2 regions of the Mycolicibacterium sp. XJ662 genome follow, and region 1 is predicted to be linked to the other one. Evidence: predicted binding sites of a transcription regulator. Region 1 holds the regulator's gene; the other holds the start of a gene.

The links. Region 1 encodes LexA, which represses DNA repair genes until DNA is damaged. Its sites were predicted from a motif close to CGAACANNTGTTCG; they were not measured.
Region 2: ABQE93_RS25610 (HNH endonuclease signature motif containing protein) is a predicted target of LexA. The motif match lies at 2,420-2,433, and genes of this name have one in related genera.

The regions. Positions count from the first base shown of each region.
Region 1 covers NZ_JBEFTL010000004.1:413,447-417,645, reverse strand. Annotated here, with positions in the region: gene ABQE93_RS15560 (proteasome assembly chaperone family protein) at 1-272, shown strand, start outside; gene ABQE93_RS15555 (PhzF family protein) at 347-1,033, shown strand; gene nrdR (transcriptional regulator NrdR) at 1,050-1,517, opposite strand; gene ABQE93_RS15545 (LysM peptidoglycan-binding domain-containing protein) at 1,678-2,127, opposite strand; gene lexA (transcriptional repressor LexA) at 2,334-3,035, shown strand; gene ABQE93_RS15535 (LGFP repeat-containing protein) at 3,032-4,199, opposite strand, start outside.
Region 2 covers NZ_JBEFTL010000015.1:5,782-9,980, reverse strand. Annotated here, with positions in the region: gene ABQE93_RS25625 (PE family protein) at 1-82, shown strand, start outside; gene ABQE93_RS25620 (hypothetical protein) at 93-311, opposite strand; gene ABQE93_RS25615 (molybdopterin-dependent oxidoreductase) at 369-2,129, opposite strand; gene ABQE93_RS25610 (HNH endonuclease signature motif containing protein) at 2,438-3,829, shown strand; gene ABQE93_RS25605 (alpha/beta hydrolase-fold protein) at 3,931-4,199, shown strand, end outside.

The sequences.
Region 1 (4,199 bases):
TTCCGCTGGACGCTCTGGTCGAGGCGGGCGCCGAAGTGCTGATGAAGGTGAACGAACAGGTCGAAGACAGCAGCGAGGTCGCCCAGGTGGTGACCGCGCTGGAGCGCCAGTACGATGCGTTCGTCGCGGCCCAGGAGAACCGGTCGCTGCTGGCGCGTGACGAGGAGCTGCCCAGCGGCGACGAGCTCGGCGCCGAGTTCGAACGGTTCCTCGCTCAACAGTCCGACGACAAGTCCAGGGATCCCTTCCAGGACGGCGACGACACCCGCTAGCGCCACCCGGGCGCCCAGACCACCTCACCGTCGGGGGCGGCCGACGCGAGGAGAGCACAAAGTAGCATCGGCGCATGGCCATCGACGTGACCGTGTTGCGGGTGTTCACCGACCGCGACGGCAAGCACGGAAATCCGCTCGGTGTTGTCGACGCCGGTGCCGTGGACCCTGACGATCGGCAACGGATCGCCACCCAATTGGGTTACAGCGAAACCGTGTTCGTCGAAGGTCCGCAGCCGGGAACCAACACCGCACACGCCCGCATCTACACACCGGGCACCGAGATGCCCTTCGCCGGGCATCCGACGGTCGGCGCCGCGTGGTGGTTGCGCGAACAGGGCACCCCGATCCACACCCTGCGGGTCCCGGCCGGCATCGTCCAGGTGAGTTACGACGACGACCTGACCGCGGTCAGCGCACGTTCGGAGTGGGCGCCGGAGTTCGCGATCCACGACATCGCCTCGACCGAGGAGTTGCTGGACGCCGACCCGGCGGACTATCCCGACGACGTGAACCACTACCTGTGGACGTGGCTCGACCGGGACGAGGGGGTGGTGCGGTCGCGGATGTTCGCGACCGACCTAGGCGTGCCCGAAGACGAGGCCACCGGCTCCGCGGCCGCACGCATCACCGACTACCTCAGCCGAGACCTGACCATCGTGCAAGGCAAGGGGTCCGAGATCTACACCCAGTGGAGCGCCGAGGGTTGGGTGCGCATCTCGGGACGCGTGGTCAGCGACGGTCCCCGCCAGATCGACTGAGCGTCGGCGCCAGGGCTCAGCCGGCGGACGGCTGGGGAGCCTCACGATGGGCCCGCAGCGCTTCGATCTCGCGTTCGAAGTCTTCCGCTGAGCTGAAACCCCGGTACACGGAGGCGAACCGCAGATAGGCGACCTCATCGAGCTCGCGCAGCGGACCCAGAATGGCGAGCCCGACCTCATGGCTGGGCACCTCAGGGCCGGCCGCCCGCACGGTGTCCTCGACCTGCTGGGCGAGCAAGTTCAACGCGTCATCGTCGACCTGGCGGCCCTGACAGGCGCGCCGGACGCCGTCGACGACCTTTTCGCGGCTGAACGGCTCGGTGACCCCGCTGCGTTTGACCACCGCGAGCACCGCCGTCTCCACCGTGGTGAACCGCTTGCCGCACTCCGGGCAGGAGCGGCGTCGGCGGATGGCCTGGCCTTCGTCGGTCTCGCGGGAATCGACCACCCGCGAATCGGGATGGCGGCAGAACGGACAGTGCATCACCGCTCCTTCGCCACGCCAACACACGACTACCTGGGACGACTCCGAGCGTACCTGCGCCGCACCGCGATGGCCCAGCGCCGGGGCGAATCGGGCATACCTGGCCGAGATGTCAACGAACACCGGTGTGCGGCACCTCTTTTCAGCGCCCACGATGTCGTCAGCCGACCGGCGTGATGAGCGTCTGGCCCGCGTCCAGCACCGCGGAGTCGAGTTCGTTGAGCTCACGGATCCGTTCCACCACCGCGCCGACCGGCGCGTCCGGCGCCACCCGCGTAGCCACCTGGTTCAGCGTCTCCCCGGTGTGCACCTGCACCACCGCGAGCCGATCCGGCACCGCGGCGGGGTTACCGACGACCCCGCCGAACTGCGCGACCAGTCCGAGCCACACCGTGATCGCCGCTGCGATCAGCGCGAGAACCACCGTGGTGGCCGGGGTGATCGGGCGGCGCCGATGCGGTGCCCGCGACACCACCACACCGGTCCCCCGGTACCTGATCGGCGCCCCGCCTGGCCGCCGGGTCGGCCGCCTCCGTCGCGCGCCGGACGGCCGGACACCCGGCCTGACCGCGGGAGCCGCTGAATTCTTCCGGGTCTCGATGATCGTCATCTGCCTGCCTTCCAGCTCGCGTCATTCGCTCTTGTGTTCGAAGATAGTCGATCACATGTTCGATTAATAGAACGTGTGATCGAACTGTTGCAAACGATAGCGAGGCGGTCTGACAAATCCCGGCGCGCGAATGCCGCTCCGCTTGTTCGCGACACGCGTCGAACACATGTTTGATTAATCGTCGGTGGCGCGTTACATTCGGCGCCATGGATTCCAGCAGCGATTCCCCCGGCGATACCGACAACACCGGTGCGCGCCGACGGCCCGATACGGGTCTGACCGAGCGTCAGCGCACCATCCTCGAGGTCATCCGCGCCTCGGTCAGCACCCGCGGATATCCGCCGAGCATCCGCGAAATCGGTGATGCGGTCGGCTTGACGTCGACGTCGTCGGTGGCTCATCAGCTGCGCACGCTGGAACGCAAGGGCTATCTGCGCCGCGACCCCAACCGGCCCAGGGCCGTCGACGTACGGGGGGTCGACGACCACGTGACGCCCGCCGTCACCGAGGTGGCAGGCTCGGACGCGCTACCGGAGCCGACCTTCGTGCCGGTGCTCGGGCGCATCGCCGCGGGTGGGCCGATCCTGGCCGAGGAGGCCGTCGAGGATGTCTTCCCGCTGCCGCGTGAGCTGGTCGGCGAGGGGTCGTTGTTCCTGCTCAAGGTCGTCGGGGAATCGATGGTGGACGCCGCGATCTGCGACGGGGATTGGGTGGTCGTCCGTCAGCAGAACGTCGCGGAGAACGGTGACATCGTGGCGGCGATGATCGACGGCGAAGCAACGGTCAAGACGTTCAAACGCACCAGCGACCAGGTGTGGCTGATGCCCCACAATCCGGCGTTCGACCCGATCCCCGGTAACGAGGCGGCCGTGCTCGGCAAGGTCGTAACCGTGATCCGTAAGGTCTAGTCGGCCCGGACGAAGCCGTTCGCGCGCGCGAATTCTTCGCTGGTGAACCAGATTTCGGCCCGCGTATCCTCATAGCCCACGGTGCCGGGTAGCCAGTACCGGCCCGACTGGGTGTCGGCCTTGATCGGATAACCCTCCGGCGCGTCGTTGGAGTCGTCGAGGGGCAGGCGGAACGCCGGGTGTGCGGGCTCGGGCTCGTCGGGGTCGATGCGGGCGTGCCGGCCGGTGTCGGTCAGCGCGCTGTGTTCGGCCTCCGTGGGCACCCGCGTCGGCGCGGTGTCGACGTTGTCGGGGTCTTCCTCGTCGAACTCCGCGGCCAACGGTTCGTCCTCGGCTTCGGGTTCTGGTTCCGCGCCGACGTCGACGGGCGGTGGCGCTTCCCACGGGCTCGACGACACCGGCTCGCCGGTGGCAGCCTCGTCGCTCGGCGACGACAGCGAGTCCAAGCCCTCACGCGCGTAGCGGTCGCCGAACAGCGCCGCGTCGTAGTCGTCGCCGAACACCCCGGGTTCCGGGGCGTCCGCTGCGCTGTAATCGGGTACGTCGTCGTCTCCGGCGCTGTACAGGGGTGCGACGTCGTCGTCCCCGGTGCTGTACAGAGGTGCGGCGTCGTCGTCTGCGCCGAACCGGTCCTGCTCGTACCCGCCGTCGTCCAACCCGTCGCGGCGAAGTGCGAACTCGTCGTCACCGCCGCCGCGGCGGTTGCGCAGCGTCGCAAAGACCACCAACCCGATGAGTATCAGCGCGGGCACGATGGCCAGCAGCCACCACCAGCTCCACTGAAAACCGTTGCCGTCGTTACCGGTTGCGCCTTGCGCCGGCGGGGGCGCGGCGGGCGCGGTCGCGCCCGGTACGTCCATCCCGGCCAGTTGCGTCGCCAGGTTGGCCGGCTCGGTGGTAAACGAGTTCGTCGACCGGTCCCACGAGATGGCGCCCTCGCTGAACCGCTGCGTGATGACGTCGCCGTCCTCGGTCTGATCGGCCGTGGGAGCCCCGAGCGGCCCCTCGCCGCCGCCCAGTTCGGCCCATGCCGCGTTGATCGGGCCGCGCACGATGACCGCACCGTAATCGGGGGTCCAGAAGATGACCGGCTTGTCCTCGGCGGCGAACGTGCTCATCCGGCTGTTGGTGATGCCGCCGTCGACCTCGCCGGTGACCGGGAAC
Region 2 (4,199 bases), on a different contig from region 1:
CGACGGCGGCGACGGCGGCTCCCCCGGCGGCGCCGGCGGCGAGGGGGGAAGTCCGGGCGGAAGCGACGGCGCCGACGGCTGACCCGACGAGGTCACAATATCCAGGGGTACAACCCGTACATCGGGTAGTTGTTGACGAACGGCGGGGCGTCGTTGATCTGTGCGTTGCCCGGTGAAACGCAGACGCTACCGGCGCGCGTCGACGTGCATTTCATCGGTGCCGGCTCGATCTGTTGATCGGCGACGGGTTGTACCGCCGGCTCAGCGGCTTGTGCGACCGGCGCCAGAGCGATCGCTACCGCTGCGATCACCAGCCCTACGATTGATTTGAGTATCATCTCCATACCTCCTGATTTGTTATGGCACAACTAGATCGGCATCCGGTATCCGAAGTACTCGTGGTCTTCGTTGTAGCCGCCGTGACCCCATCCGACATCTTTGAAACTCTCGACGAACTCGACGGCCTCGATCCACTTGACCTGTTTGAAGCCGAGTTCGAGTTCGTTGCGCAGGCGCAGCGGTGCGCCGTGCAGATCGGTTAGCGGTTCACCGTTCATTTCGTAGGCGAGCAGGGCCATCGGTTCGCGCATGTGCTCGATGCGGTGGCAGTCGTAGTACCGGCCAGTGCCCGGTTCAGCTCCGTTGGCGAACGAGTAGAACACCACCCAACGCGCCGTCGGGAGCGGCCGGACGATGTCGATGATGTCGCGCATGCGGACCCCGGCCCATTTCGCCACTCCCGACCAGCCCTGGATGCAGTAATGCTGGGTTATCTGTTCATGTTTGGGCAGCGCCAGGAGTTGGCGATAGGACAAATCCACCGGGTTCTCGACCAAGCCGGTGATGCGGAGGGTGAAGTCCGACCACCCGTCGGCCCGTAGCTGGCGCCAGTGCTCGGAGTCCGGTAGCCGGCCGTTAGCCCAGAAGTACGGCGTGATGTCCTTCTCGCGATAAGTGGCCTTGGGATGCGTGCGTTCCATCCATGCCTTGGCCCAGCCGACGATGAATCGTCCGGTGAGCTGCACGGCTCTCGGATAGCGAAGCGTCACGGGGGTGGCGATCAGCCAGAGCACGGTCACCACCAGCGCGGCCAGCGCGAAAATAACGAGGCCCCAATAGGACTGCGTGTCCGTGCCCAGCGTCATGTGGTTGAGGTTTGCGACGGCGCCGGTGAGGAACACCATCGCGACGTGGCTGGCGATGAAGACCAGCATCCAGATCAGCACGATGAAGTGGATGGTCCGCGCGACTTGTCGGTTCAACGGACCACGTCCCGTCCCGAATCGCGCCGCGACGGCCGGAGCCTGGAGCAACCCGGTGGCCAGCGCCAATGGCGCGGCGATGAACACGGTGATGAAGTACGCGAGGACCTGCAGGCCGTTGTACTCGGCGAACCCCTCGTTGGCCGGAAAGTTCAGCGACGCATATTGAATGGCTGTCGACAGGGCGTTGGGAAACACGGTCCACTGCGGCACCAGCCGCTGCCACTGGTCGGTGCTGAAGAGCAGCACGTAGAAGATCGCGCCGTTGATCAGCCACAGTAGGTCGAAGCTGAAGTGCCACCACCGAGCCAAGCCGATCGAGTGGCGAAACCCCGGGATGCCCAGTTGCTTGGGCAGCGACACCGCGTCGTCCTTTGATGTCCACACCCGCCGCGGGTCGCTCTTGTCCGTACGGTCGGCTGGCACCGGATGGCTCATCCGGAACCATTCCGATCCCGGACGACAACCCGAGTTCAGGTACAGCCGTGGATGATCGGCAAGAATCTGCACCCCCGACCGGATGATGAACATCATGAAGACGATGTTGAAGAAGTGCTGCCAGCGCAGCCACGCGGGAAACCCCGTGTCGACCGGTGTGGCGTAGCTCGGCGAGGTGCCGGGGTACCGCGCGATGAAGCTCTGCACCCAACCGAATGTTCGCAGCTGCTGCGCGATTGCGATGACGATGACGAGCCCGACGACCGCGAGAAGAACAAGCCACAGGACGTTGACCCACCTGCGCCCGATCCGCACCGCCGGCGCCTGGGCTGGCACCTGGCCAATACCGCCGGCGAACTCGGTGACGTCGACGCGCTGTCGGAAAACCCCTTCGGGTTCATGGTGATCCAGCAGGGTCCGCGGCGGCATGGCCGATGCGGGACGTTGGACTCTTGTCACGCTCCACCTCCAGGTTGGCGGCAGTACGCCGCACACTTCCGTCAAACACCCGCGGGCTGGACCGTGGCTGTGTACTGGCTGTACCTCTGTTGGTAACGGCTTCAACGGCAGCCTGAACTGCACCTATGGCCGATGTGATGTTGCACACGGGAGTCGTCGCCACCGCATACGGTCTCGGCGGCTGCGCGCCGCCTCCCGTCGTAAACCCTTGCGTCACAGTGGTTCCTCCAGTCCCAACCCGGGCAATTCTGTCGGTGCTTCGAACTAGTGTTCGATTCATGAGTTCGGGTGTGGTGTCGAATCGGGAGGCCATCGTGGCGGCCTTCGATCAGCTCGACTCTGCTTTCGACGCGGTGCTCGACCTGCCGTTCGACGTGATGACGGACTCCGAGAAACTGGCGCTGATCGTCAGGCTGGAACGCAACCTGCGCCGCGCGCCGGCCGTCCAGCACCGGTTGGTCAGCGCACTGGCGGACGAAGCCGATCCGCGCGCATTGGGTGGCACATCATTAGGCAACGTGTTGGCGACCGCGCTGCGCATCACGCCGAAGGCCGCAAACCAGCGCATCAAAGACGCCGGCCGGCTCGGTCCGCGACATACCTTGACCGGAGAGCCGCTCGAGCCGAAGTTCCCAAACGTCGCGGCCGCTCAGCAACGCGGCGACGTCGGCGAGGAACATCTGCGGATCATCACCAAATTCTTCGACAACCTGCCCTCCTATGTCCCGGCTGACCTGTGCGACGCATTGGAGGCGCATCTCGCGGATCTGGCCAGCGGGCTCGGGCCGGAGCAGCTGCGCAAGTCCGCCGATAAGTTGGCTCACCTGGCCGACCAGGACGGTGCGCCGCCCAGCGACCACGAGCAGGCGCGCAAACGCGGGTTCGACATTCACGAGCCGGGCCCCGACGGGATGAGCAGAGTCAGCGGCTGTTTGGACCCCGAAGCGCGCGCGTATCTCGAGGCAGGCTTCGCCAAGCTCGCCGCTCCAGGTATGTGCAACCCCGATGACGAGAACCCGCGTGTGGACGGGGAACCCGATGCCGACGCGAAGGCGGCCGACTTTCGCACGGCGAGCCAACGCAGGCACGATGCACTCAAGGCGATCGGCCGCGCGATGCTGGCATCGGGGCAATTGGGGCAGCACAACGGCTTACCGGCCACCGTCATCGTGTCCACGACACTGCAAGAGCTGCAATACGGGGCCGGCCACGCGGTCACCGGGGGCGGATCGCTGCTGCCGATGAGGGATTTGATCCGGCTGGCCAGCCACGCGTATCACTACCTTGCGGTTTTCGACAAGCACACCGAAGAAGCGCTCTACCTCGGTCGCACCAAACGCTTCGCGTCGCCGGGACAGCGAATTCTGTTGCACTCCAGGGAACGCGGATGTTCGCGACCGGGATGTACGGTCCCCGGTTACTGGAGCCAAGTTCACCATGTGGACGGCTGGGCCGATGGCGGAACCACTGACATCAACAACCTCACGTTCGCCTGCGGCCCCGACAACCGGCTTGTCGAAAAAGGCGGCTGGACCACCCGCAAACGCGCAGACGGTCGCACCGAGTGGCTCCCGCCACCGCATCTCGACACAGGCCAAACCCGCGTCAACAACTATCACTTTCCGGAGCGATACCTGTTGCCCGACGACGATGACGAGGACGTCCCGTAGCGGTGGGGCTCACGCATGTCCATAGCCTTTTAGCCCCGCAAACCGGGCGCCGAGAGGCGGATAATCGGAGCCAGAGCAGTCACCGCCGTAGGAGGGTAGTCATGATCAGAGCGCATACCGTGGTGGCCGGGGAAACGTTGGCGGCGTTGGCGTTGCGCTTCTATGGCGACGCGAAGCTGTATCGGCTGGTCGCCACCGCCAGCGGGGTCGCCGACCCCGACGTAATCGCCGTGGGACAGCAACTCATCTTCCCCGACTTCACCCGCTACCGCGTGGTCGCCGGAGACACGCTGCCCGCGTTGGCGCAAAGGTTCTATGGGGATCCGGACCTGTCCCGCTTGATCGCCGGCTCCAGCGGGGTCACCGAGTC